Linked DNA regions of Allochromatium vinosum DSM 180. The protein of the gene in region 2 interacts with the protein of the main gene of each other region in a pairwise test. Links are inferred from orthologs where the notes say so. Each region holds a gene or a part of one and is shown on either strand. Other genes may lie near its edges. The genes, in order: ALVIN_RS00690 and ftsB.

Region 1 (14,433 bases), 310 kb from region 2 along the record:
AGTCGGCGAACGCGCTGTCGGCATGTTCCTGAAGCCCATAGGCCGACTGACGATCGTAGAACTCGACCCCCAGATCCAGACGTGCCTGGCTCGTGACCTGTCGGGTCAGCTTGAGTCCGCCACCGAGGGCGCCGAATCCGGCCAGACGATAATCGCTGCTGTAGTCTCCACTGGCCGGCAGGGTCTCGAAATAGCTCTGGTAGAAGTCCGCTTCGCTCTGCGTGTAATAGCGTAGCCGTGGAATCAGGTGCCAGCCCTGCCCCAGCGGCTGGATCCAGGCGGCTTCCAGCGTATGCGCGTCGATGCCCCAGTCGCTCCGGGAGTAGCGATAGTCCAGGTGCAACGCCGCCTTGAAGGCGGTGAAATAGTGGTTGTAGCGTGCGAGCAGATTCCACTGACGACGGCTGTCGGGACGCGACTCGTCGATTGCTGCGTTGGTCGACAGCAGATAAACGTTCTTGTAGGGATCGGTCAGATAGCCCTGATCGTAGCCGAGGGTCAGATTGATTTGCAGCAGATCGTTGCGACCGAGCACCTGGGTCAGTCCCAGCAGGATTTGATGCGCGTCCTTGTCCCCGGAAAAATCGGGTTTGTTGAGTGGCGAAAAGGTATCGGAGGCCAGGCTGTAACCAAACGCCAGGGTGGTCAGCTTGTCGTTGATCTCGCGGCGCAGATCCAGTGACAAGAACCGCGAATCATAGTCCTGCTCGCGAGAGACTCCGGCCCCCAGTCCCAGGCTGGTATCGCCGCGATAGTAGTTGAGCTTGAAATCCCCGGCGCTACGCACGTCCTGGAAGGTGTCCTCCAGCATGACCTGCCGGGCCGAGCCGAGACGGCAGTCACCCGTGTTCAACGGCGGTCGCTCGGGGCGCGTCCCGCTGGGTTCGGCGTTACCGGACGCGCCGCTGACACTGATGACCGGCGCGGTGAAGACACGACCGTCCTGGCAGCGGATCTCGGGGACATTGTAGATGGGCGAGGCACCGGAGATGGTGTCGCGGACCGCGTTCAACGTGAGGTCCAGGGCGTCCCCGAGCGGCAGCACGAGGCTCTGCTTGAGACTCTCGACACGCATCCGCTCGCCGCCCTCCTCGTAGTGGAAATAGCCGACATCCCATTGGCGCTCCATCGGGCCGGCGGCCTGCACACTGGACGCCAGTCCCGGCAGCGCGAGTGCCGCGCTGGTCAGGGCCGAGATTGTCTTGTTGATTCCCGGTGCTCCGCCAGCGGCCGTGCGTACCGCTGAGGATCTCCGGACAGGGCGAGTGCCGTCGCCGCATTCAGCCGACGCCGTGATCGAACGCGGCCGGTCAGTTGCAGCCACAGCCACCTCCACCGACGCCATAGCCGCCGCTGACGGATTCCTTGGAGAAAAAGACGTGCTGGCGGAAACTCGCCTCCAGTGGATAGGGTTCCAGCGCCATCTCGGGACGCGCGAGATGACCGCGCTCCCAGGGCGCGACCTGGGTCGCGCAGCCGGCCAGCAAGGGCGTCAGGAGCATCAGGGATCTGGACAGGCGGCGCGCGTTCATGGCGTCGATCAGCGCTCGGAGAGCAGTGATTCGATCCGGGCACGCAGACCGGCTGCATCACTGGTCTTGAAACCTTCGTGGACCTCCCGGATACGCCCCTGGCGATCGATCAGATACGAGGTCGGCATGCCTCGGACTGCGTAGAGACGCGGACACTTGCCGGCCGGATCGGCGCCGATGGTGAACCGGACCGGATGCTGTTGCAGGAAGTCCAGGGCTTCCTGACGCTCTTCGTCCAGATTGATGGCGATGACCTCGAATCCACGCCCGCCCAACTCCGACTGCCACTGGTCGAGAACAGGAAAGGACTTGGCGCAGGGAATGCACCAGGATGCCCAGAAATCGAGGTAGACCACCTTGCCGGGGAAGGCGGCCGGATCGACGCTGGACTGGCCCGTCAGCGTTTGTACGCGACAGCCGGGGGCGGGTGCATTCAGCTCTGCGGCCTGAGTCGCCATGGAGCCGAAGGCCAGCAAGCACAGTGTGAGGGCTGTGATCTTCATCCGATCCTCCGCCAGAAAACAGCGCTTTTCAGGGGATTATGAATCGAGCGTGGGAGGACGCCTATTCAGCCCCCACTCGTGTTCGACGGGCGTCGACGGACACGGCCCAGGTCGACAGTCGAACAATGGCCCCAATCGGCCGAAAATCCAAGTCTAGCGCGCCGGCCACAGTCCCCGGATGGCGGCGATTCCCTGGGCGCCATGCTGGAAGGCGTCGTCCAGATCGTCCGTCGTCAGCCCGCCGAGCGCATAGACCGGCAGCGGCACGAGGTCGACCCAAGCGGCAAAAGTGTTCCAGCCGAGCGGGCTGGTCTCGGGATGGCTGGCCGTGGGTTTGACGGGCGAGAGCAGCGCGTAATCCAGACCCAGGTCGACCGCGCGGGCCAATTGGACCGGATCATGGCAGGATGCGCCGACCAGTTCGCTCGATCGGCCTGGACGCTCGCGGAGCGTCATCAATACCTGACTGTTCAGATGCAGACCATGACGCGGAACGCTCGCGACCTCGGCGGGATCGCGATTGAGCAGCAGTTTCGCGCCCGTTCGGTCACAGAGATCACAGGCCGCCTGCGCCAGATGCACATAGTCGTTCGCTGAAAGCTGGTGCGCGCGCAGTTGCACCAGACGCGCACCGGTCTCCAGAGCACGCCCCAGACGCGCCAGGAACGCATCGGGCCGGTCTGGTTCCTCGCCCGTGATCAGCATGAGCGGCGGCAGACGCAGCGAGGTGATGATGGGGCGGTCGGCGGCGGGAAAGGCGGCGGGATCCATCTCCTCGGGCGCCAGCCAGTCGAGCGGCTGGCCCTCACGTCCGTGTGGAACGCCCGCATAGTCGTCCACCCGATGCACGTCGAGCAGGATATGGCGATCGCCATAGTCGTGATGAACGCGGATCAGCGGACGGCTGGCGCGCACCTGGATGCCGAGTTCCTCGGCGAGTTCGCGCGCCAGACCGGCTTCGGGCGACTCGCCCGGTTCCAGCTTGCCGCCCGGAAACTCCCAGAGTCCGCCCTGATGCACATGATCGGGGCGCTTGCCGACCAGGATGCGCCCGCTCGCGTCGGCGATGGCGCCGGCCATGACATGGATGATTTCAGGCATGGGCGCGACTCCAGAGCGTCCGTCAGACGGCCGAAGCCGCGCCCATTCCGCGATCAACTCCGATATTCGGCGTTGATGCGCACATAGTCGTAGGAGAAGTCGCAGGTGAGCACTTCGGCGTCCACCGTGCCGCGACCGAGCGCGACCCGGATCAGGATCTCGGACTCGGCCATGACAGCAGCGCCGGCCTGTTCGGTGTAATCCGCCGCGCGACCGCCCGCTTCGACGATGCGCACCTCGCCGAGCCAGATGTCGACATCCTCGATGACTAGATTCTCGACACCGGCCCGCCCCACGGCGGCCAGAATCCGCCCCCAGTTGGGATCGGAGGCGAAGAGCGCGGTCTTGACCAGCGGCGAGTGGGCGATGGTATAGGCCACGCGCCGTGCCTCGTCGCGATCGCGCGCCTGCTCGACGCGCACCGTCACCAGCTTGGTCGCGCCCTCGCCGTCGCGCACGATGGCGGTGGCCAGTTCGACGCAGACCGACTCGACCGCCGCTTGCAGGGCCGCATAGTCAGTGCTGGTCTCATCGACGATGGGCGCATTGCCGAGCGCCCCGGTCGCGGCCAACACGCAGGCATCGTTGGTCGAGGTGTCGCCGTCGATGCTGATGGCATTGAACGAGCGATCGGCCGCCGCCTTGAGACAGCCTTGCAGCACCTCGGGCGCCACGGCGGCATCGGTGGCGATGAAGGCGAGCATGGTCGCCATGTCGGGACAGATCATGCCCGCGCCCTTGGCGATGCCGGTGATGGTCGCCTGACGCCCGTCGATCTCAAAGGTCCGCGAGCAGAGCTTCGGCACGGTGTCCGTGGTCATGATGGCGCGCGCCGCGTCCGGCCAGGCCGCCGCCTCGAACCGCTCCAGAAGTGCCGGCATGGCGGCTTCGAACCGCGCGACCGGCAGCGGCTCGCCGATCACGCCGGTCGAGAAGGGCAAGACCTCCTCGGGCCGACAGCCCGCCGCCTCGGCGAGCGCGGCGCAGCAGGCGCGCGTGTCGTCGAGTCCGCGCGCGCCGGTGCCGGCATTGGCGTTACCCGAGTTGACGAGCAGATAACGCGGCGCGGTCTGGCTCAGATGATGACGCGCCAGCATCACCGGCGCAGCACAGAAGGCATTGCGGGTGAAGACGGCGGCGGTCGTCGCGCCTGGAGCCAATTCGAGCGCAAGCAGATCGTCGCGCCCCTGATAGCGGATACCCGCCCCAATGGTCGCCAGACGCACGCCCGGAACCGGGAGAAAGGACAACTCGGTCTTGTTCTCGCTCATGACGTCATACGCCCTTCAGTCGACCTTGCCGCAGCACTGCTTGTATTTCTTGCCCGAACCACAGGGACAGGGTTCGTTGCGCCCGACCTTGCGCCCGTCGCGCACATAGGGATGATGATCCTCTTCGGCCCGACTCCGGCCACCCGTCGACTCGGACGACTCCTCGTCACCCTCGCCGAAGCCCTCGAAGACATCGTGCTTGAACTCGAACCCCTTGGGCGCGGGTTCCGGCGTGCGCCGAGCCGCGAAGTCGGCCTCCACACCGGCCTGGATCTCCAGCTTGGCGAGCGTCGTCACCACATCCTGCTTGATACCCGCAAGCATGGCCGAGAACATCAGGAACGCCTCGCGCTTGTACTCCTGCTTGGGGTTCTTCTGCGCATAACCGCGCAGATGGATACCCTGGCGCAGATAGTCCATCGCGGCCAGGTGGTCCTTCCAGTGGCTGTCGAGCGTCTGGAGCATGACCGCGCGCTCGACCTGGCGCATATTGGCCGTACCGATCAGATTCTCGCGTTCCTGGTAGCGCTGAGCCAGCGCGTCCTGAATGCGGCGGCGCAGGGTCTCCTCGTGCAGGTCGTGATCCTGGTCGAGCCAGCTCTGGATCGGCCAGTCACCGCCGAAGTGCTCGACGAGCGCCTCTGAGAGTCCGGCGATGTTCCACTGCTCCTCCAGGCTGTCGGGCGGAATATAGATGTCGATCAGCCCCTTGAGCACGTCGGCGCGCATGGCCTCGACGGTCTCGGAGACGTCGAGCGCATCCATCAGATCGCGGCGCTGACGATAGATGACCTTACGCTGATCGTTGGCGACATCGTCGTATTCGAGCAGCTGCTTGCGAATGTCGAAGTTGCGACCCTCGACCTTGCGTTGGGCGTTCTCGATCGCCTTGGTCACCCAGGGATGCTCGATGGCCTCGCCCTTCTGCATCCCGAGGCGCTGCATCATCTTGCCGACCCGGTCGGAGGCGAAGATACGCATCAGGTTGTCTTCGAGCGACAGATAGAAGCGCGAGGAGCCGGGATCGCCCTGACGCCCCGAACGGCCGCGCAACTGGTTGTCGATACGCCGCGACTCGTGACGCTCGGTACCGACCACATGCAGACCGCCGGCCTGGATGACCTGCTCGTGACGCGCCTTCCAGGCCGCGCGCAGTGCCGCGTGATCGGCGTTCGGGCCAGCCTCTTCCAGCTCGGCCTCCAGATTGCCGCCGAGCACGATGTCGGTCCCGCGACCGGCCATGTTGGTGGCGATGGTCACGGCACCCGGACGTCCGGCCTGGGCGATGATGCCGGCCTCGCGTTCGTGCTGCTTGGCGTTGAGCACCTCGTGGGCGATGCCGGCCTTCTTGAGCAGACCCGAGACCAGCTCGGAGGTCTCGATCGAGGCCGTACCGACCAGCACCGGCTGACCGCGCTGCACGCAGTCCTGCACATCGGCGATGATCGCCTCGTATTTCTCCTGCGGGGTCAGATAGACCAGATCGCCGCGATCGTCGCGCACCATCGGCTGGTTGGTCGGGATGACGACGACCTCCAGGCCGTAGATCTGCTGGAACTCGAACGCCTCGGTATCCGCCGTGCCGGTCATGCCCGAGAGCTTGGGATAGAGCCGGAACAGGTTCTGGAAGGTGATCGAGGCCATGGTCTGGTTCTCGGGCTGGATCGGCACCCCTTCCTTGGCCTCGACCGCCTGATGCAGACCTTCCGACCAGCGCCGTCCGGGCATGGTGCGCCCGGTGAACTCGTCGACGATGATGACCTGACCGTCGCGCACGATGTACTCGACGTTCTTCTGGAACAGCGTGTGGGCGCGCAGGGCGGCATAGACATGGTGCATGAGCACGATGTTGCCCGGATCGTAGAGTCCGTCGCCCTCTTCCAGCAGACCGATCTCGACGAGCATCTGCTCGACCTTCTCGTGCCCTTCTTCACTCAGATAGACCTGACGGACCTTCTCGTCGACCGAGAAATCGCCCGGCCCGAAGTCCGGCTGGCCCTCTTCGTTGGTGATGGGCGCCTGACGGGTGAGCCTGGGGATGAGCGTGTCGATCTGCTTGTAGAGATCCGTGCTGCCCTCGGACGGCCCCGAGATGATGAGCGGCGTGCGCGCCTCGTCGATCAGGATGGAGTCGACCTCGTCGACGATGGCGTAGAACGGATCGCGCTGCACACGCTGCTCGGGCGTGAACGCCATGTTGTCGCGCAGATAGTCGAAGCCGTATTCGTTGTTGGTGCCGTAGGTGATGTCGGCGCCATAGGTCTCGCGCCGGGTGCAGGGGCGCAGATGACGATGGCCCTGACCGGCCTCCAGCTCGAACTCGGGATCGAACAGATAGGAGGCCATGTCCGGCCCCAGTCCGCCCGAGGAATTGATGACGCCAACCGACAGCCCCAGGAAGTGATAGAGCCGCCCCATCCAGGCCGCGTCGCGCCGTGCCAGATAATCGTTGACGGTGACGACGTGCACGCCCTGGCCGGGCAGCGCGTTGAGATAGGCCGCCAGCGTGGCCACCAGGGTCTTGCCCTCACCGGTGCGCATCTCGGCGATCTTGCCGCTGTTGAGCACCATGCCGCCGACGAGCTGCACATCGAAGTGCCGCATCCCGAGCACGCGCTTGCCGGCCTCGCGCACGACCCCGAAGGCTTCGGGCAGCAGATCGTCGAGCGTCGTGCCCCCGGCCAGACGCTCGCGGAACTCGACGGTCTTGGCCGCGAGTGCCTGATCCGAGAGCTGCGCCAGTTCGGGCTCGAGCGCGTTGATGCGCGCCACCGTCTTCATCAGTGATTTGACCAGCCGCTCGTTGCGGCTGCCGAAGAGCTTCTTGAATGGATTGAACATCGCGGGATTCTTTAAGAGAGCCTGACGCGGAAAGCGGCGGATGATAACGGATTTCGCTGCGAACCGCGTCTGGGAATGCGCCCGAGGCGCGGGCGTTTGGCCGTGGAGACAGTCGGTCAGCGCAGCACGTCGGCCCTGGCGAGACGCTGGGCCGGCTGGCTACGCAGATAGGGCATGGGATCGACCGCCCGTCCGTTGCGGATCACCTCGAAATGCACATGCGGTCCGGTCGCCGTCCCGGTCGAGCCGACGGTCGCGATCTGCTGGCCCTGCCGGATCAGATCACCCTCACGGACCAGATTGGCGGTATTGTGCGCATAGCGCGTCACCAAGCCATCGCGATGACGGATGTCGACCAGATTGCCGTAGCCATTGCGACGCCCGCTGAAGACCACGAGACCATCGGCAACGGCCAGGATGGGGGAGCCGCGCTTGGTGGCGAAATCGACGCCCTCATGGAACTGACGCGTATTGCGAACCGGATGCACCCGGACGCCATAGGGGGAGCTGATGTAGCCGGAACGCACCGGCCAGCCGCCAAGTTGCGCGCCGGCGGCCCTCGGCTGCTGTTCCAGAACCCGGTCGGCGAGCCGGTCGAGCTTGCGCTCACGATCCTGCACCAGCACCACGAGCGTCGACAATTCGTCGGCCAGCTCCTTGATGGTGTAATCGCGGGCCATGGCCGTCTCGGGACCACCGCGCGGCGGTGCGTTCACGAAGTCGAACTCATCGGGATCGAGTCCCGAGACCTGGACCAGACGCTCGCCGAGCGCATTGATCCGCAGGAGTTCGGCCTGCATTTCGCCCAAACGGGCGGCAATGGCGCCGATCTCGCCGGAATCCGTTACCGACGGGTTGACGGGCACGGTTTCCATGGCGATGCTAGTGCGACCGGGTGCGCCGGCGCGATCACCGATCCAGAATCCGAATCCAACCCCGGCCAGGGCAAAACTGGAGACGGCCGAGAGCATGACCAGAGTCTGGCCGCGTTGAGTTTTTTTGCGAGCGATGTGGGGCATGACTGATCTCTTCTACTGGTCAGGCTCGACGCCAGGCGCGGCCGACGTCGGGCATGGCCCCGAGTCCCGTCCAGCTCCACAGGGGCGGGCGATACGACGGGTCGGTCTCGGGAAGTGTGGGAGAGGCTTGAGCGAAAAGAGGATGTTGCGATGAGACTGCGTTTTCGACACATCCGTGATCACCTGAGTCATCACGGATTCGCGCGCGAACGGCTCGAACAGGACCGACGCGAACAGACGCTCGTCGCCGAGATTCGGGCGCTTCTGCCTGGAAAGCTTGGCGCGCACTGCCTGGACCTGAGAATCGCCGATGGTCGCCTGACCCTGTTTCTCGATTCAACGGCATGGCTGACGCGCGCACGTTTTTTAGCGGGTGAGATTTTGACATCGCTGAAATCTTACCACGTCGACGCGGTCGGATTTCAGGTCAGACTGCCGGAGCGCGAATCGCCCAGGCGGGACGTAGCGAGCCGGCGTGCCCAGCTGTCGGAGACGGCGACGAGACATCTGCTCGAGGCGGCGGACCATCAGCGCGATCCATGCCTGAGCGAGGCACTCAGGCGACTCGCGCGGCATGGTCCGCGCGCGACGCCCGAGGGGCTGGATTGATCAGAGCGCCGGCACCGGCTGGGCATAACAGATCGGCGCGGCGGCAGAGTCCTCGAACACGACCTCTTCCCAGGCCGCTTCCTCGGCGACGAGTGCACGCAGCAGCAGATTGTTGAGCGCATGTCCGGACTTGTGGCCCTCGAAGGCGCCGATCAGGGTATGGCCCAGCAGATAGAGGTCGCCGATGGCATCCAGAATCTTGTGCCGGACGAATTCGTCTTCGTAGCGCAGACCCTCCTCGTTGAGGATGCGGTACTCATCGACCACCACGGCATTGTCCAGACTGCCGCCAAGGGCCAGATTCTGCTGGCGCAGCGCCTCGATGTCGCGCAGGAAACCGAAGGTCCGGGCCCGACTCAGCTCACGCACGAAGGACGCGGTCGAGAAATCGATCTCGGCCTGATTCGAGCGCGCCTGGAAGGCTGGATGGTCGAACTCGATCGAGAAGTTCACCTTGAAGCCGTCATAGGGCGTGAAGCGCGCGAACTTGTCGCCGTCGCGGACCTCGACCGGGCGCTTGATGCGGATGAAGCGCTTGGCCTTGGACTGCTCCTCGATCCCCGCCGATTGCAGCAGAAAGACGAAGGGCGCAGCGCTGCCGTCCATGATCGGCACCTCGGCGGCGGCCAGATCCACATAGGCGTTGTCGATCCCCAGACCGGCGAAGGCCGAGAGCAGGTGCTCGATGGTCGAGACCCGCACATCGCCATTGACCAGGGTGGTCGACAACCGCGTATCGCCGACGTTGAAGGGCGTGGCGGCGATGGTGACAGGTTGATCCAGATCGATGCGACGAAAGACGATCCCCGTATCGGGCGCAGCCGGGCGCAGGGTCAGCTCGACCTTCTCGCCCGTATGCAGGCCGACCCCGGTCGCACGGATGGCGTTCTTCAATGTGCGCTGCTTGAGCATCGATTCGGGATCTCCCATCGCAATCCACGACGGCCGTCAGGCGATCGGCCAGCCGTTCGACTCGGACACGGGCATCAACGCCTCGGATCCTTCTGATATCGCCCCACGCCCCCAGACAAAGAGGCGCTGGCGATAATCATATTAGGGTTTTCCCGAAATTTTTTCAAGCTCGACGACAAAAAAAGCAGGATGACTTTGTTTTGCCTAGAGTTATCGATACAGGGAAAGTCCTGATCAATCCGCTTGACGACGCAGGAACGCCGGGATGTCCAGGTAATCCAGGTCGTTGTCTTCGCTCTTGTCGGACGCGGCGGGCGTCGCTCCCCCCTTGCGATAGATGGCCGGACGACGATCCATCTCACGATAATCCGGGGCTGAGCTGTCCGAGTCCCCCGTGATCAGGCGCATCGCCGGCTCGCCCGCCGTGCGCTTGACCTTGACGCGCCGGTCGCCGAGTCCGGTGGCCACCACGGTCACGCGCAGTTCGTCCTCCAGCTCCGGATCGACCACGGTGCCCACGACCACGGTGGCGTCGTCGTCGGCAAAGTCGCGCACCGTGTTACCGACCTCGTCGAACTCGCCGATGGTCAGGGTCATGCCGGCGGTGATGTTGACCAGGATGCCCTTGGCGCCGGCCAGATCGATGTCTTCCAGCAGCGGACTCTTGATGGCGGCCTCGGCGGCCTCGCGCGCGCGGTTCTCGCCGCGCGCCGAGCCGGTACCCATCATGGCCACGCCCATGTTGGACATGACGGTCTTGACGTCGGCGAAGTCGACGTTGATCAGACCGCGACAGGTGATGAGTTCGGCGATGCCCTGGGTGGCGTTGAGCAGAACGTCGTTGGCGGCCTTGAAGGCGTCGAGCAGGCTCATGTCCTTGCCCAGCACCGCCAGCAGCTTTTCGTTGGGGATGGTGATGAGCGAGTCGACGTGCTGGGCCAGCTCCGTGATGCCTTCCTCGGCGATGCGTCGACGTCTGGTGCCCTCGAAGGGGAAGGGCTTGGTGACCACGGCGACGGTCAGGATGCCGAGTTCCTTGGCGACCTGAGCCACGATGGGCGCGGCACCCGTGCCCGTACCGCCGCCCATGCCGGCGGTGATGAACACCATGTCCGCTCCCTCCAGGGCCTCCTGGATGCGGTCGCGATCCTCGAGCGCCGCGTGCCGACCGACGTCCGGATCGGCGCCCGCGCCCAGTCCCTTCGTGATGCCGGCGCCCAGCTGCAGGATGGTCTTGACGTTGGAGTGACGCAGTGCCTGTGCATCCGTGTTGGCACAGATGAAGTCCACGCCCTCGATGGTCGAGGCCACCATGTGATTGACCGCGTTGCTGCCACCACCACCGACACCGATGACCTTGATGACGGCATTCTGACTGTGAGTATCCATCAATTCAAACATTTGATCTGCTCCCAGGCGCACCCCATGCGCCACCATAAACCTTGAATTCTAGCCGTGGACTCACGTCCAACGACCCCCCCGACTCGGTCGACGCGCTCGACACGCACCGACCGACCAACAAACTCGAACCGGTCTCGATAGGGAGTTGCCCCCATCGATCGAATCAGAAATTCCCTTGGAACCAATGGCGCAAACGAACCAGCATTCCCTTCAACCCTGGAGTGTCGGACGGCTCCGGACGACGCGAGAAGCGATGCTGACGTGCATACATCAAAAGCCCCACGCCCGTGGAATGGGCCGGATTGTCGACGACCTCCGACAGACCCAGCACGCGATTGGGCACCCCCAGCCGCACCGGCATGTGGAACACTTCCTCGGCCAGCTCGATCAGTCCGCGCATCTTGGCGCTGCCGCCGGTCAGGACCACACCGCCGGCGATCACGTCCTCAAAACCGCTGCGACGCAACTCGTTGTGCAGCAGGGTCAGCAACTCCTCGTAGCGCGGCTCGACGACCTCGGCCAGGGTCTGGCGCGAGAGCCGCCGCGGCGGCCGGTCACCGATGCTCGGCACCTCGATGTTGTCTCCATTGGCCGCCAGTTGGGTCAGGGCGCAGGCGTGCTGGATCTTGATCTGCTCGGCGTGCTGGGTCGGCGTGCGCAGTGCCACGGCGATGTCGTTGGTGACCTGATCGCCGGCGATCGGAATGACGGCCGTGTGCCGGATGGCGCCATCGGTGAAGACCGCCAGATCCGTGGTCCCGCCGCCGATGTCGACCACGCACACGCCCAGCTCCTTCTCGTCCTCGCCGAGCACCGCATAGCTCGAACTCAACTGCGCCAGCACCAGATCGTCGACCTCCAGCCCGCAGCGGCGCACGCACTTGACGATGTTCTGAGCCGCGCTGGCCGCGCCCGTGACCATGTGTACCCGCGCTTCCAGACGCACACCGCACATGCCGATCGGCTCACGGATGCCTTCCTGGTCGTCGATGATGAACTCCTGCGGCAGGATGTGCAGGATCTTCTGATCGGTCGGGATGGCCACGGCGCGCGCGGCCTCGATGACGCGATCGACATCGGCCTGGTTGACCTCGTGCTCCTTGATCGCGGTGATGCCGTGCGAGTTGAGACTGCGGATATGGCTACCGGCGATTCCAACATGGACCGAGTGGATCTCGCAATCGGCCATCAGCTCGGCGGCCTCGACCGCGCGCTGGATCGACTGCACGGTGGACTCGATGTCCACCACCACCCCCTTCTTGAGCCCGCGCGAGGGGTGGGTGCCGATGCCGATGATCTCGATCTGATCGTCGTCCTTGAGTTCGCCGACCAGACAGGCGATCTTCGAGGTTCCGATATCCAGACCCACCAGCAGACTCTTGTCGTTACGTCGCGACATCCAGATTTACCTTCGATTGCCCGCGCGCGCCGCCACGCGATCGGGATGCGCCCGGACCCCAGTGTCGGTATTCGGCGCCCATTTCACTGAAAAGCCATTGCTATAGCGTAGATCGACCGTCAGTGGCCGACCCGCCGCCTCCAGCTGGGACGCGCTCGCCAGATAGCGTGCCAGCCGTTCCTCCACCATCGTGGTCCCCAGACGCAGTTCGGCTCCCGAGGCGAGCTTGAGACGCCAGTCACCGCGCGGGTCGACCGACAGTCGCTGGATACCCCGGCCGACACGCTCGAGCGCGGCCTGCCACGCCTGATAACGGGCCGTGATCTCGGGCGCGCGTTTGTCGTCGCCCTCCAGCAGGGGCAGATTGGACGGAATGCTGCCACCCTGCGGACGGAAGACGATGCCATCGGCCGTCACCAGACCATCGAGACTCCAGCGCGCGATCGGCCGGTATTCCCGGACCTGCACCCGCAGGGTGTCCGGCCAGACCCGACGCAGCGTGGCCTGTCCGACCCAGGGCAGTTCCTCGGCGGTCTGCTTGAGATCGACCAGATCGGCCGTCAGGATACCGCCATGCAGTCGCTCGGTCAGCCGTTCCTGGAGTTGCTGCGAGGAGTGATGGTGCACTTCGCCCTCGATCTGAATGAGCCGAATCGGCAGGAGTGTCGGCTCCCAACGCAGAAACAGCCAGCCGGCACCGCCGAGCACGAGCAGGATCAGCACCCCGAGCAGGGCGCGCAGGCGCGTGCCCATCCGTGTTGGGCGAGCCGTCTGGCGAGTTTCGGTCTGGCTGGAAGCCGTGTTCACGTTCTAAAGACTCGTCTCGAGAATGCGCCAGACCAGGTCGTCGAAGTCGATCCCGGCCACACGCGCGGCCATGGGCACCAGGCTATGATCGGTCATGCCCGGAACCGTATTGATCTCCAGCAGGAAGGGCTGCCCTGTGCCGTCGAGCATCATGTCGACCCGACCCCAGCCGCTCGCCCCGACCACGTCGAAGGCTTCCAGGGCCAATGCGCGCAGACGCGCCTCGACCTCGGCGTCCAGTCCGCTCGGGCAGTGATAGCGGGTGCTGTCGGCGCTGTATTTGGCCTCGTAGTCGTAGAAGGCGTGCGGGGTCTCCAGACGGATCGTCGGTAACGCCTCATGACCGAGGATGGCGCAGGTGAGCTCCATGCCCTGAATCCAGCGCTCGGCCAGCACCAGCGAATCGAATTCGGCGGCCGCGCGCCAGGCGCGTTCCAGCCCCTCGACCGACTCCACACGCGCCATGCCGATGCTCGACCCCTCGTGCACCGGCTTGATCATGAGCGGAAAGCCCAGTTCAGCCGCCGCCGTCAGGTCGCTCTCGTCACGCAGCAGCACGAAGTCGGCCGTCGGCAGACCGCAGCCGGCCCAGGCCAGTTTACAGCGGTACTTGTCCATGCCGAGCGCCGAGCCGAGCACGCCTGAGCCGGTATAGGGCAGGCCGATGGTCTCCAGCGCACCCTGGATCTGGCCGTCCTCGCCGCCGCGTCCGTGCAGGATGATGAAGGCGCGATCGTAACCGCCGGTGCGCAGCCGCTCCAGGAGGGTTGCGTCCGGGTCGATCGGTTCGACGTCGACGCCGAGACGTTGCAGGGCTTCGTGCACCGCGCGTCCGCTCTTGAGCGAGATCTCGCGCTCGGCGGCCTGTCCACCCATCAGCAGGGCCACTTTACCGAAGCGTTCGGGTGCCCGGTTCATGTCAGTCGTCATGCCTGTTCTCCGGCGATACGCCGCACTTCGGGCATCAGGCGGATGCCGGTGTGACGTTCGACCGTCTCCTGTATCTGTTCGATCAGGCGGGCGATGTCGGTCGCCGTC
Region 2 (14,372 bases):
ACGCGGCGCGTGAGATCGATGTCGGCCCGTGCGACCAGCCAGTCGGACAGACACAGGAACGCCTTCAGACAGGCTGTGATAACGGGCGCCCCGGTGTCCGGCACCTCGGGGTTGAACTGGAGTCCGAAGGCGTTGACCAGGGCGTCGGAGGTGCCCTTGGCCCCGGCCGCGCGCAACCGCGCGATCAGCGCCTCGACCTCACCCAGCCGCTGGAGCGGCAGCGGCGGGCCGACCAGCTCGACCGGAACCATGGCCTCGGCGGCCCAGGCCAGCATCTCCTCGGCCGAGCGACCGATTTCGTCGGCCAGGGTCGCGTCGGTGCGCTCCTGACGGCCGAGCCGCTTGAGCAGGTCGTAGTCGAGTTCGACCACCCAGTCGCCCGCCGGGTCGCCGTGCAGCACGCGCTCGTAGCGGCCGCGCTCGCGGATGTCGAGTCCGAAGAAATCGGCCACCTCGGCGGCCAGCGCATCGAGCTTGAGACCACTCATCTCGATCTCGACGCCGATGCGCCTCGGCCGGCCTTCGGCGTTCTCCAGCCAGGGCGGTGACTTCAGTGCGGTCGTGGTCGCGTGCATGTCGTGCTCCTGTCGCCGTCGGCGATCGCCGCCGAGGCGATCAGGGTTGAACCTGCTCGACGAGTTGACGATAGAGCGCCTTGAAACGCTGCGGATCGGGCGCCCCGAACAACGGGTCCTCGACCGCCGGCGCCGCAGCCTCGATCTCGGCCCAGTCGGCTTCGGTCAGGTGTTCGATCGCCAGCGGAAAGGCTTCGCGCTCCTCCTGGATCAGATGGCCGCGCTGGTTGCCGACCAGCGCGCGACCGGCGGCCTCGACATCTTCGCGCAGCAACACCTCCTCACTCAGGATTCCCAGCAGCGACTGGCGGAAATCCTTGGCCAACTGGCTCAGTCCCGCATGCTGGCGCATGGGGATGCTGAAGACCTCAGACGGCTCGACGCCCTTGTCGAGCAGACGCTGGAAGATCAGATCCTCGATCGGGTGATGGACGATGTCGGCATAGCTGTCCATGTATTCGAGCAGTTCGTCCATGAGCTCGTAATCGGGTTCCTGACCGTCGTGAAAACGGTCGAGCAATTCTTCGAGCAGGTCGAGTACCCGGCTCAGTCGCGCATGGTCCTGGCCGAGTCGTGTCATGATTGCGTGCATTACTCCATCCTCTTCGTTTTAGTGGTCTATACGCCCCTCAACCGCGACTGCCAGGCGGCGAGCCAGCGCCAGGCCGGTCCTTCGCGCCGGCTCTCGCCGTCGATGACATAACGCAGTGCATGGATGTTGCACAGCACCCAATCCATGCGCCAGCGTGCTTCTTCACGCCCGCAGAAGAGCAGGCGGTCGCCCGGACCGATCGGCGCCTTGAGCGCGGGCAGCGGTCGGCGTTCTTCGCCCTGGATCAACAGCAGCGGAATCGCCGGCAGGGTTCGTTCACGTTCGAGCGGGTCGCGCAGGAGGGTTCCGAGCGTGATGGTCTGTCCCCGGCGCGTGGCGTCCTGGATCGCCGGAGCCTGCATCGTGTCGAGGCTCACCTCCCAGACATAGGGTTTGCGCCCATCGACCAGGGCGATGATGCGGCTGATGAGCTGACTGGCCCAGGCTTCGTCGCGCTGGAGACGCGCCAGCCGGGACAGATCCGACAGCAGCGGCGTGATCAGACGCATGCGGATGCGGTGCGCGATGATGGTGCTCGGATTCATGATCGCCTGGGCGCCGACCCGATCGAAGAGCTCCTGATTCTGGATGTGGTTCTCGCGCGCGATCACGAACAGATCGGGATTGAGTGCCAGCGCGGTCATGATGATGGATAGATTGTCGGCGTCCTGATCGGTTCCCGCCACCAGCCCGACGGCCTGACGGATCCGGGCCTGTTCGAGGGTGACGGCCTCGGTGCCACGTCCGTGCACCACGCCCTCGGTGGGGATGCCGGTCTTGTGCGGCTCGGCCTCGATGACCGACAGCTCGAATCCCCGAGCCTTGAGGTGCTTGTACATGGCCTTGCCGAAGCGCCCGTAGCCGCAGATGACCCAGCGCCCCTGGCGCGGCGGATACCTGGGTTCATCGAGTTCCTCACCGCCACGCCCCGAGAGCCAGTCGATCAACAGAGTCTGACACGGCGACTGGATCGAAAACGCGATATAGGACGCGAAGGCATCGAAGGGATCATAGATGTGATCGGTGCCAAAAGAGGCCATGTTGGCCTCGACCTCGTGGGAGTCGGCGCGACAGATGACCTTGACTTCAGGATGCAGCAGCTTGGCAGCGATGGCGATCTTGAGATTGGCCTCGTTGACGTTGGTGAGCGCCACCACGCCCCGGCACAGCGGATGCTTGAGTCCGGCCGCCTCCAGCGCCTGCGGACTGCGGGCATCGGCACAGAGCGCGGGTACGTATTCGCGCTGGTTGTCGAGTTGCAGCAGGCTGATGCGCTCCGGATCGACATCGATCACGACCGACTGGATGTGGCGCTCCATGAGACCGCGCACCAGGGCACTGCCGGTCTGGCCATAGCCGCAGACCAGATAGAAGGGCACACCGAGCCGTCGCACCAGGGTGCGAAAGCGCCGCTCGGCGATGGCGCGCTGGAGCGTGCTGTCCTGCAGAAGCGTGATCAGGTTGCCGATGGCATAGATCCACACCGCCACGGTGAAGAACACCGACAGCGAGACCCAGATCCGCTGGGCATCGGTGAACGCGTTGGGCAGCTCACCGAACCCGATGGTCGTCGACATGTAGCTGACGAAATAGAAGGCATGGAAGAGACTCATCGCCGTCGGCTGCCCATCGGCATCCTGGGCCGGGATGAGCGCCAGCCCGGCCATGGCGATCGCATAGACCACGATCAGCGTCAGCAGCGGCGTACGCATACGCCGCAGCACGAGAAAGAAGATGGTGTCCAAGGTTCAGCCGCTCGACATTCGATCGCTCAGCGCCGCAGCAGCACGGTCTCGATGACCAGCAGCACCACCGAGACTACGTTGGCGATCATGGCGCCGCCCGAGAGCGAGACGATGCTGGCCATGATCGAAGGCGTCAGGCCGGTCTCGGTGGCATGGGCCGCGATGGTCCAGATCAGCGACGCGGCCAGCAGTTGCAGCATGGCCACCAGACTGGTCGCCAGCAGCACGGCCCCCATCTGGGTGCGGTCGCCGAACTTGAGCACGGTGGCGATCATGTTGACGACCACCACGAAGAACAGCTCCCAGGCGTGATGGTGATCGGGGTTGTCGATCTCGCCGACGAAGAAGCCGAAGTTGAGCGTCAGGGCGAGTACGATGAAGAAGCCGAAGACGACCTTTTCTGGGTTCATGAAGCGAGGGTTCCGGTATTTGATGGCCCCTCCATTGTAAACCGCTCCGGGATGAACGCATCCGGAAAACCCGTCGGCGACGCGAGCGCCACGCCAGAGATCCAAAGTCCTACGTCCGACTAACGGCCTAAGCCTGGTTGCGCTAACATGCGTTCCATTCGGCCCACGCCAAACTCACGGTCCGCCCCATCCCGCCCCCCATTGTTCGGGGAACGGGATGCGTGATTTGGTCGCGACGGACAACGCTCACTCAGGGATGGCGCTCAACATCCATCAACCAACGCTCAGCCGCGCCTGCACCCCACATGAAGATCAATCTGCCGGTCACGCAAAAAGAATACGACTACCCAGCGTCTTGGATCATCGTCTCCACAACCGATATCAAGGGTGTCATCACCTATTGCAACAAACCCTTCATCGAGATCAGCGGCTTCAGCGAGCATGAGTTGATCGGCGTCAATCACAACGTCATCCGGCATCCCGACATGCCGCCGGCGGCCTTCAAGAATCTCTGGGATACGGTCAAGAAGGGCAAACCCTGGCGCGGCATCGTCAAGAATCGCTGCAAGAACGGCGATCACTACTGGGTGGACGCCTATGTCACCCCGGTCTACGAGGGTGAGACCCTGGTCGGTTATCAGTCGGTACGCACCAAGCCGACGCGCGCCCAGATCGAGACCGCCGAACGGCTCTATGCCCGCGTGCGTGCGCGCAATCTGGAGGATCTGCCAAACCGGCTCATCCCGGAGTTCAGTCATACAGCCTGGTTGAGCGCCGCCTTTGGCGTGGTTGGACTGGGGGCGATCCTGGCCGCCTGGCTGGGCAATCTCTGGGTCGGCATCGGTACGCTGATTCTGGCGTTGATCCTGGCCCGGATCAGCGCCCACGCCATCCTCAAGCATATCCACGAGGCGGTGCACGTGGCCAAAAAGATCGCCGCCGGCGATCTCAGCTCACCGATCCTGGTCCAGGACAACAATGAGACCGCCGAGATCCTGCAGGCGATCAAGATGCTCCAGGCGCGCCTCGCTACTGTGATGGGCAACATCCAGGAGTCGGCGACCGGTGTCGCCTCGGCGGCCGCGCAACTGGCTCAGGCGTCGAATTCGACCCACAACCTGATGGAACAGCAGCACCAGGAGACCGACATGGTCGCCACGGCCATGAACGAGATGTCGGCCACGGTCGCCGAGGTTGCCAACAACACCACGGCCGCCGCCGATGCCGCGCACCAAGCCAGTCACAAGGCACGGGAAGGCCGCATGGTGGTGCGTCACAGCGTCGACGGTATCCGCGAACTGGCCGAAGGCGTGGGCGAGGCGGCCCAGACCATTCACCAGCTCGAGATCGAGTCGGCGAACATCGGCAAGATCCTCGATGTCATTCGCGGCATCGCCGGTCAGACCAACCTGCTGGCTCTGAATGCGGCCATCGAGGCCGCGCGCGCCGGTGAACAGGGACGCGGTTTCGCCGTGGTCGCCGACGAAGTGCGCGCCCTGGCGCAACGCACCCAGGAATCGACTCAGGAGATCCAGGACATGATCGCGCGCTTGCAGCAGGGCGCGCGCAGTGCGGTGTCCATGATGCAGCGCGGCCAGGAACAGGCCGAGCAGAGCGTGCTGGAGGCCAATGAAACCGATCACTCACTGGAGGCCATCACCCAGTCGGTCGAGCACATCAACGACATGAGCGACCAGATCGCCACCGCCGCCGAGGAACAGAGCGCCGTGGTCGAGGAGATGAACCGCAACGTCGAGAGCATCCGTCATCTCTCGGTCCAGACGCTCCAGAGCACCGACGACGTGGTGGGCGCCACCAGTCATCTGGAGGATCTCGCCGGAAGACTGATGGGACTGGTGCATCAATACAAGATCTGAGCACCGGCGTCAGACGCCAGGGATGGCCGACGCCCCTCGCCGCAACCGCCACGCCTCCCAGCCGACCACGACCAAGAAGGCCGCCATACAGACCGTACCCGCCACGAGCCAGTGCCAGCCCTGTTCCGTCACCAGCCAGCGGCTGGCCAGATAGAGTCCGATGCCAAAGGCGATATGACCCAGCACGCGCCAGACATCGTAGGGCACCGGGTAGTAGCGTCGCCCGAGTGCGTAGGACAGGACCACCATCGTCCCATAGCAGACCAGATGCGCCCAGGCCGCGCCCATGTAACCGTGGACCGGCACCCACCAGAACAGCAGTCCGATGGTGATCGCCGAGCCGATCAGTGAGACGCCCGCCCCCATGAGGGTGCGGTCGGTGAGCTTGTACCAGATCGAGAGATTGACATAGACGCCGAGCAGCAGATTAGCCAGCAGCAGCACCGGCACCACGTCCAGCCCGGAGCGATAATCAGCGCCGACAAAGTACTGGAAGACGTCGATGTAGAGCGTCACCAGCAGGAACAGGAAGACGCAGCAGAGCACGAACCAGTTGAGCACGACGGCATAGGTCCGCCCGGCGTCGTGCCGCTTGGCATAGCTGAAGAAGAAGGGCTCGCCGGCATAGCGGAACGCCTGGATGAACAGCGACATCAGGATCGAGAGCTTGTAACAGGCGCTGTAGATGCCGAGCTGCGCCATGTTGGTCGCGTCGTCGTGGGGCAGCAGATACTTGAGCGCCGCCCGGTCGAGCATCTCGTTGACGATGCCGGCCATGCCGATGACCACCATCGGCAGCGAATAGCGGATGAGCCGCTTGAAGAGTCCAGTGTCGAAGGCGCCGAGTCCGCTGACGAACTGAGGCGTGAGCAGCAGCAGCTTGAGCGCACTCGCCGCCAGATTGGCGATGAAGACATAGCCGATGCCGATGTCCGGATCCCAGAGCCGGCCAAGCAGCGACCCGGGATCGGCCTCATGCGCCTGACGGGCGACATAGATGAAAAAGATCGTCAGACCGACATTGGCGCCGATCTCGATCAGCTTGATGGTCGCGAAATAACCGGCGCGCTCCTCGGCGCGCAGCCGGGCGAAGGCCAGTGCTCCGATCGAGTCGAGCGCCAGGATGGCCGCGCACCAGCCGATGTATTCGGGATGCTCGGCATGGCGCAGCAGTGCGGCGAGCGGCTGGCTCCAGAGCAGGAAGGCCAGAAAGCAGAGCGCGTTGACCAGTACCAGGAACGAGAACACCGTTCCATAGACCGTCTCGGGCCGCCACTCGCCGCCGGCACGGAAGCGGAAATAGCCCGTCTCCAGCCCGAAGGCCAGGAGCACGGCCAGAAAGCCCATGTAGGCATAGAACTCGGCCACCACGCCATACTCGGCCGGGGCGAAGGTATAGGTCAGGAAGGGAACCAGCAGATAGTTCAGAAAGCGCCCGAGGACGCTGCTGACACCATACACGGCGGTCTGCGAGGCGAGACGTTTGAGTGGGTTCAAGGCGTTGTGGGGATACGGCTGGTTGAGGGGAATCGGGATGGCATCCGCTCAGAGCGTCAACGCGATCCCGGAGACGAGGACGCCCGGCAGCAGAACGCTGGCGCTCGAACGCCCCTCGTAGGTCTCGGGCGAGAGCCGCAGCTCGCGCTCGCGCGTGAGCGCTTCCAGTCGCGTGCCGAGCAGTGCATAGAGACTGTCGTCGAAGCGCATCACATCGATCGGGCACTGGATCTCGCCGTCCTCGACCCAGAAGGTGCCGAAGCGCGTCATGCCGGTGACGCGCGCCTCGTTCGGGTCCGACCAGTTGCAATACCAGAGATGACCGATCCAGAGTCCGGTGTCGAGCCGGGCGAGCACCTCGGATTCGGGCAGGTCGCCCGGCTCCAGGCTCAGCGACTCGGGCGAACCGGACGCGGCATTGACCGGCTCGCCGTACTCCCGCCCACTGCGTGCATCCACCAGACAGTCACCGAAAGCCCCAGCGTCGATCAGGGTCACGGACGGCGGCAGGATGAAGCCCTCGGGCGTGAATCCCGGCATCAGACCCCGTGCATGGTCCTCGCGCAGCGTGATGCGCGGGTCGAAAGCGCACTCGCCCCGGACCAGTTTGAGCAACGGGGTCTGCTGGGTGCGGTGGTCACGCAGATCGAAGCCGCCCCAGGCCAGCATCCCCATGAGTTCCTCGACCGCCGGGGGCGCGAGATAGGCCCGATAGCGCCCCGGATCGAGACGGCGCGCCGGACGGCGCAGAATCTCCAGACCGGCGCGCATCGTGCGCAGACGCTCATGCACGACATCCGGGTTCCAGTCGAAACCGCTGTAGCTCGACTTGAGCGCCTTGTCGCCGCTGAGATAGAGGCTCCAGTCGAGATTGAAGCTCGCACGCTCATGCCAGTGACGATGACCGAGCGAGCTGGCCAGCCCCGTCCGGATGAGTCCGCTGGCCCAGATCCCGACCAGATCCAGCCCCTCGGCCGCCTCGATCAGGGTCGCGACGGCCTCCTCAGCCGGCGGCAGCGCCCGAGGCTCCTGGTGCGCCATCCCGGTACTCGGCTCGGTCGCATACTGGAGATAAGGATCATCGGGCAGCACGGCGAGCCGTTCGCGCAGCCGTCCGATCAGCGTGCGGCCAAGCGCCAGATCCGTCTCGGGATCGCCGCTCAGATCGAACGCCGCCTCGGCCTGACGCGCGCCGTCGATCAGGGTCAGCGTCAACCCGGCGGCACGGACATTACCGGCCTGACGCATCCGGTTGTGATTGAGCCGCACGAAATCCGAGACCTCACCGCCCAGGTTGCAGAACAGCACCTCGTCGCCGGTCAGCCCCGCCGACAGCCGCTCGGCCAGCGTGAAGAAGGCCTCCGGCGTCATTCGCCACCCCCGAACACCGCGACCCGCCGGAACAGACAGGGCGGCGCGGCATGGCCGACATAGACGGCCTGATTCGGCTCACCCTTACCGCAGTTGAGCACACCACCGACACCCAGCGTCTCGGGTCCACCGACACCGGCGAGACTGCGCCAGAACTCGGCCGAAAGCCCGCGATAACCGGGATTGCGCACCAGCCCCTTGAGCTGACCATCCTCGATCAGGCGTCCGAGCTCACAGCCGAACTGGAACTTGTTGCGACTGTCGTCGATCGACCAGGAGCGGTTGGTGTCCATCAGGATGCCGCGCTCCACCTGCCCGACCAGATCGGCCAGACTCCCCTGCCCCGGCTCCAGATTGAGATTGCCCATGCGGTCGATCGGCGGACGATCCCAGCCGCTGGCGCGACTGGTCGCCGTCCCCGGCAGCCCCGAGCGTGCCTGCGACAGCGCACCGCCGAGCGGACGCTCCAGGATTCCGGCACGGATCAGCACCTCACGGGCGGCGGGCGTGCCCTCGTCATCCGCCGCGACCGAGATCAGCTCGCCCGGCAGGGTCGGATCATGGGTGACGTTCAACAGCTCGGAGCCATAGCGATAGTGACCGAACATCTCAGGCGTGACGAAGCTGGTACCGGCATAGTTGCGCTCATCGCCGAGGATGCGGTCGAGTTCGAGCGGATGGCCGATGCTCTCGTGGATCTGGAGCGCCATCTGATTGGGCATGAGGATGAGATCGCGCACGTCGCTCGGGCACTCGGGCGCATCGAGCAGGGCGATGGCTTCCTCGGCCAGACGTGTGGCGTCTTCCAGGAAACCGAGCCGGACCAGATTCTCCAGTCCGCCCTGAAGCCCGCCATCGGCCCCGCCGCCATGGCGACGCTGGGTCTGGCTGCCGGCATTGGCCACCACCTGAACGCCCGGATGGACATAGTCGAGCACCTGGGTCACGCGGGCGCCGGCACTGCCGATCAAGAGTTGCTCGACGCGCCGGTGGGTCAGCCAGGCTGACCAGTCCTGGATGCGCTCGTCGATGTCCAGCGCCTGATTGGCCGCCTGGAGCAGCGCCAGCTTGTCGGCCAGCGGACGCGACTCCCAGGATTCCTCGACCGGGGTGCGATAGTCGGCGACCGTGGCGCCGGGCGGCTGGAGCCGGGCGTCGAAGAGTCCGAGCCGGGCCTGGACGCGCGCCCAGTCGCGTGCACGCTCGGCGGCGGCGCAGAGTCCGGCCCGACTCAGGTCGCTAGTGGCCGCATAGCCGCTGCCCGCGCCCTCGACGACCGTGACCATGGCGCCGAGCGAGCAGCCGATCAGGCTCGGCTCGACCACGCCCTGACGGACTTCCAGATGATCCGTGGTCTCGGCGACCAGGCGCAGGGTCCAGGCGTCACAGACTGGCGCGTGCGCGACGAACGTCTGGGCGATGTCGGCGAGCCGCGCCAGATTCGGAGCACCATGGTCATCGCGTGTGGCGATCCAGGGCGCACGACGCGCGTCAGATCGAGTCATCGTCACATGCCGTGCTATCAGTGGGATCGGTCAGCGCCACACTGACCCGGACTTCGTTGCCCGCGCCGCGATACTCCATGTGCGCGAAGGCCAGATGACGCGCCATGGCGATGCCGCGTCCATGGCTGTCGAAGGCGCGCGCCGGGTCCAGATCGAGATAGCGCTGCCAGTCGAAACCCAGCCCCTGATCACGGATAGTAAAAATCAGGCATTCGGGATCGCGTTCCAGCTCGACACTGGCATGGCGCGTGCTCTGAGCCGGTTCGGCCAGTCGACGCTCGACCTCATCCTGCCAGAGCCCATCCTCGATCAGGCGGCCCTTCTGGGCGTAGTCGATCCCCAGATTGCCATGCTCCACGGCATTGAGCATGAGTTCGGACAGCCCCATGGCGACTGTCTCCGGATTGGGACACATCTGCGCCAGGGTCGAGGAGAGGACCGAGACCTCTTCGAGCGTGCGGAAGCGGAAACTGGCCCGATCAGCCAGATCGAGGATCGTCTGGAGCCGGCCGCCGATCTGGGCCAGATCCTTGCGATTGCGCCGATCGTCCAGGGCGGCGCTGACGATGCTGCGCAGCGCCTTGGGTGCATAGGGCTTGGCCAGATAGTACCAAGCACCGGCGGCCAGCCCCTCGGCGACCTGTTCGGAGCTGTCGGCCGCGCTCTGCATGATGACCGGCACGTCCCGAAAGCGCTTGTCGGCCTTGAGTCGCCTGAGCACCTCCATGCCATCCATGCGCGGCATCATGCGATCGAGGATCACGCCATCGTAAGCCTGTGGCGAGGCCTCCAGCATGGCCCAGGCCTCCAGACCATCTTCGGCGAAGGCCAATTGATGCTCGTCTTCCAGGCAATGACCGATGATCTCGAGGTTGATCGGTTCATCGTCCACTACCAGTAATTTAGCCATCAGAACCGTCCCGTCGTTGAAGCTGCTCGAAAGTGTCGACGATCTCGCGCAACACACTGGTTGCATAGGCGCCTGATGATAGACCGAACTCGAGTCTCAGGCAGCCATCGGCCAGATCCGCCGTCAGATCCGCCACCATCAGACGCAGTGAACGGCGCTCCTGTTCCAGACCCTGCCCGGCCAGTCGTTCAGGCCAGGGGTCGAGCCCAGCGGCGACGGTGTGTTCCAATCCCTGCACGTCCAGACGACTCGGCAGCTCACCCCGGCCCCAGAGCGGACCCGTTGGATGCAGATCGAAGCGCGCCACGCGTTCGTGCAGAGTCTCGTCGAGGGTCTCGGCGAGGAAGAACGAATGACGGCCGGCCAGTTGCGGACAGTCGCCGGGCTGGAGCCGATCCCAGTCGCCACGGCGCACGCGCTCGGCCAGCAGTTCGTTGAAGATCTGAGAGCGCGCCGCCGAGAGCCAGAGACCGCGCTGATGACGCGGCACCCGTCGGGCCGCGCCCGTCAGCAACGCATGAGCGCGATGGAGGTTGCCATCGTCATGGCCGAAGCGCTGCTCGCCGAAATAATTGGGTACGCCGCGCGCACGGATGGATTCCAGACGCGCGTCGAGTGCCGCCGGGTCGAGCCGGCAGTCACGGAGCCGAATCCGAAAGCGGTTGCCGGACAGGGAACCGCGCTTCAGCTTGCGTCGATGGGGATGGACTTCGAGCACCTCGATGCCTTGCTCGGCCAGCGGTCCCCAGTCCGGTTCGGGTTCACCGGCACGGGGACGCGGCAGTGAGAACCACTGCTCGGTGACGGCCCAGCGGTCCTTGAGTCCGGCGTAGCCGACTGTGGAGAGCGGCACGCCCGCCGTGGCCGCCAGCCGCCGCGCCACCCATTCGGTGTTGGCGCCGGTCTTGCGCACCCAGAGCAGGCAGTGATCGCCCTCCCCGTCCGGCTCGAAGCCCAGCACCTCCGTGACCTGGAAGTCTTCGGGTTCGACACGCAGCTGACCCGAGCCGAGCGGCTCGCCATGGGCGCGCGGCAGATCGTTGAAGGTCGTCCAGCGGGGAAGCGTCGAATCGGACATCGCGTGCTTCAGCCGTCCGCCTCGACCAGCAGCACCACCGCCGAGGCTGCGATGCCTTCGCCGCGCCCGGTGAAGCCCATGTGCTCCATGGTCGTCGCCTTGACATTGACGCGCAACGGATCGCACTCCAGATCGGCGGCCAGGGTCTCACGCATGGCCGGGATGTAAGGGGCCAGCTTGGGCTGTTGCGCGATGAGCGTCATGTCGGCATTGTGGACGCGCAGACCGCGCTCACGCAGGCTGTTGATCACGCGCCGCAGCAGGATGCGGCTGTCGATGTCGGCATAGGCGGCGTCCGTGTCCGGGAAGTGGCGTCCGATGTCGCCCAGCCCGGCCGCGCCCAGCAGGGCGTCGCACAAGGCGTGGATGAGCACGTCGCCATCGGAATGGGCGAGCATCCCCCGATCGTGCGGGATCTCGACCCCGCCGAGCACCAACCGGCGATCCGGCGCGAAACGATGGGCATCGAAACCCTGACCAATCAACATTCTGGAGCCTCGTCAGATCCGTCCCTGGCGTTGTAGATGGAAGTGCGCGAGCGGCAGATCCTCGGCCCGCGTGATCTTGATGTTGTCGGCATGGCCCTCGATCAGACGCGGGGCCAGTCCCAGACGTTCGATGGCCGAGGCGTCGTCCGTGACCAGATCGCCGGCCTCCAGCGCCTCGTGCAGTGCGCGCCGCAGCAGACCGAGCCGGAACATCTGCGGCGTGTAAGCATGCCACAGACTGGAACGGTCCACCGTGGTGTCGATGCGCTCACCGGACCCGGCGCGCTTCATGGTGTCGCGCACCGGGATACCGAGCAGACCGCCGACGTCGTCGTCGAGCAGACCGTCGATCAGCCGTTCGAGATCGTCCAGACGCAGACAGGGACGCGCGGCATCGTGCACCAGCACCCAGTCGTCGGCGTCGGCCTGCCCATCCAGAGCCGCGAGCGCATTGAGCACCGAATGACAGCGCTCGGCACCGCCCGGCGCACGCCGCACCTTGGGATGAGTGGCGTAGGCGGTCGCCTCCCAGTAGCCGTCCTCGACGCCCAGCGCCACCACCACGCCCGCGATGCGCGCGTGGTCGACGAAGAGTTCGAGCGTGTGCTCGATCACGGTGCGGCTGGCCAGTTCCAGATATTGCTTGGGCACGGCGCTGCCCATGCGCCGCCCGACACCGGCCGCCGGCAGAATGGCCCAGAGTCGTGTCGTCATGGTTTGCCCTCAGGGTTGACTGGCGCAGGCCGCTCGATGACCTGGATGAAGATCTCACCGGGTTTGATCATGCCCAGTTCGCTGCGCGCGCGCTCCTCGATCGCTTCGGAACCCTCGCGCAGATCGTCGACCTCGGCCTGGAGTTCACGATTTCGCGTGCGCAGACGCTCCAGCTCCGACTCCTCGAAGGCGATCTCACGCTTGAGACTGTGCAGCTCGGCGATACTCCCCTCACCAACCCAGAGGCGGTACTGGAGCGCGCCCAGGAGCAGGATCAACACCAGGATCAGCCAGTGCATACGCAAAACCATGCGACTCAGGGTCAGGGAACGCCAGGCTCCGAGACCCCGACGGATGGCCTTAGAGCCACTTGAACGCATCGCGACCGGCATAGACAGCCTCGTCGGCCAGCTGGTCCTCGATGCGCATCAGCTGATTGTACTTGGCCACGCGGTCGGAACGCGACAGCGAGCCGGTCTTGATCTGACCCGCGCCCGTGGCGACCGCCAGATCGGCGATGGTCGAGTCCTCGGTCTCGCCCGAGCGGTGCGAGACGACTGCCGTGTAACCGGCCTTGTGCGCCATGGCGATGGCTTCCAGGGTCTCGGTCAGGGTGCCGATCTGGTTGACCTTGATCAGGATCGAGTTGGCGATGCCCTTGTCGATGCCTTCTTGGAGGATGCGGGTGTTGGTGACGAAGAGGTCGTCGCCGACGATCTGCACCTTGTCGCCCAGACGCTCGGTCAGGCGCTTCCAGCCGTCCCAGTCGCCCTCGGCCAGACCGTCCTCGATCGAGAGGATCGGATACTTCGACACCCACTGCTCCAGCAGGTCGATCATGCCGTCCGAGCTGAGGGTACGGCCCTCGCCCTTGAGGACGTACTGACCGTCCTGATAGAACTCGGAGGCGGCCACGTCCAGCCCGAGATAGATGTCGGAGCCGAGCTTGAAGCCGGTCTTGTGGATGGCTTCGAGGATGGCCTCGATCGCCGCCTCGTTGGAGGCCAGATCGGGCGCGAAGCCGCCCTCGTCACCGACCGCCGTGGCCAGACCGCGAGCGTGCAGGACGGACTTGAGCGCGTGGAAGACCTCGGCGCCGTAGCGCACGGCTTCGCGGATACTGCCGGCGCCGACCGGCAGGATCATGAACTCCTGGAAGTCGACGCTGTTGTCGGCATGTTCGCCGCCGTTGATGATGTTCATCATCGGCACCGGCAGGCGGTAGGGGCCGCTGGCGAGCGACTGATAGAGCGGCAGGGCCTTTTCCTGTGCGGCGGCATGGGCGACGGCGAGCGAGACGCCGAGCAGGGCGTTGGCGCCGAGACGGGCCTTGTTGTCGGTGCCGTCGAGTTCGATCATGCAGCGGTCGATCGCGGTCTGATCGGCGACGTCCATACCGACGATGGCCTCGCGCAGCTCGCTGCGGATGTTGGCCACGGCGGTCAGCACGCCCTTGCCGTTGTAGCGCGACTTGTCGCCGTCGCGCAGTTCCAGCGCTTCGCGCGAGCCGGTGGAGGCGCCGGAGGGCACGATGGCGCGGCCGATGGCGCCGTCGGCGGTGATGACGTCGGCCTCGACAGTCGGATTGCCACGGGAATCCAGCACCTCAC

What was found.
Region 1: the proteins of ftsB (region 2) and ALVIN_RS00690 interact in binary tests that used the Escherichia coli proteins (3 or more experiments, as listed by UniProt). The link is inferred for Allochromatium vinosum DSM 180 from one-to-one orthologs.

Annotation. Positions count from the first base shown.
Region 1 is NC_013851.1:143,028-157,460, reverse strand. What follows is about bases 11,496-14,249. They hold ALVIN_RS00690 (cell division protein FtsQ/DivIB), read right to left. Parts: upstream 13,396-14,249; coding sequence 12,595-13,395; downstream 11,496-12,594. Other genes in these bases: ALVIN_RS00685 (D-alanine--D-alanine ligase), read right to left, coding at 13,399-14,249; ftsA (cell division protein FtsA), read right to left, coding at 11,496-12,588. In the rest of the region: ALVIN_RS16385 (DUF3570 domain-containing protein), read right to left, coding at 1-1,324; ALVIN_RS00740 (DUF4266 domain-containing protein), read right to left, coding at 1,311-1,532; ALVIN_RS00735 (TlpA family protein disulfide reductase), read right to left, coding at 1,541-2,035; ALVIN_RS00730 (Nudix family hydrolase), read right to left, coding at 2,189-3,136; bifunctional glutamate N-acetyltransferase/amino-acid acetyltransferase ArgJ, read right to left, coding at 3,190-4,407; preprotein translocase subunit SecA, read right to left, coding at 4,423-7,248; ALVIN_RS00715 (M23 family metallopeptidase), read right to left, coding at 7,365-8,267; ALVIN_RS00710 (DciA family protein), read left to right, coding at 8,418-8,876; lpxC (UDP-3-O-acyl-N-acetylglucosamine deacetylase), read right to left, coding at 8,877-9,788; cell division protein FtsZ, read right to left, coding at 10,023-11,189; more of ftsA, read right to left, coding at 11,353-11,495; more of ALVIN_RS00685, read right to left, coding at 14,250-14,325; murB (UDP-N-acetylmuramate dehydrogenase), read right to left, coding at 14,322-14,433. UniProt on the Escherichia coli protein: Essential cell division protein. May link together the upstream cell division proteins, which are predominantly cytoplasmic, with the downstream cell division proteins, which are predominantly periplasmic. May control correct divisome assembly.
Region 2 is NC_013851.1:453,747-468,118, reverse strand. Bases 11,411-14,103 are described here. They hold ftsB (cell division protein FtsB), read right to left. Parts: upstream 13,062-14,103; coding sequence 12,759-13,061; downstream 11,411-12,758. Other genes in these bases: eno (phosphopyruvate hydratase), read right to left, coding at 13,123-14,103; ispD (2-C-methyl-D-erythritol 4-phosphate cytidylyltransferase), read right to left, coding at 12,061-12,762; ispF (2-C-methyl-D-erythritol 2,4-cyclodiphosphate synthase), read right to left, coding at 11,569-12,048; truD (tRNA pseudouridine(13) synthase TruD), read right to left, coding at 11,411-11,560. Also shown: ALVIN_RS02010 (amidoligase family protein), read right to left, coding at 1-575; ALVIN_RS02005 (hemerythrin domain-containing protein), read right to left, coding at 616-1,155; ALVIN_RS02000 (potassium channel family protein), read right to left, coding at 1,194-2,912; ALVIN_RS01995 (DUF6394 family protein), read right to left, coding at 2,939-3,322; ALVIN_RS01990 (methyl-accepting chemotaxis protein), read left to right, coding at 3,628-5,199; ALVIN_RS01985 (lipopolysaccharide biosynthesis protein), read right to left, coding at 5,209-6,696; ALVIN_RS01980 (TldD/PmbA family protein), read right to left, coding at 6,745-8,067; ALVIN_RS01975 (TldD/PmbA family protein), read right to left, coding at 8,064-9,572; ALVIN_RS01970 (ATP-binding response regulator), read right to left, coding at 9,559-10,482; more of truD, read right to left, coding at 10,475-11,410; more of eno, read right to left, coding at 14,104-14,372. UniProt on the Escherichia coli protein: Essential cell division protein. May link together the upstream cell division proteins, which are predominantly cytoplasmic, with the downstream cell division proteins, which are predominantly periplasmic.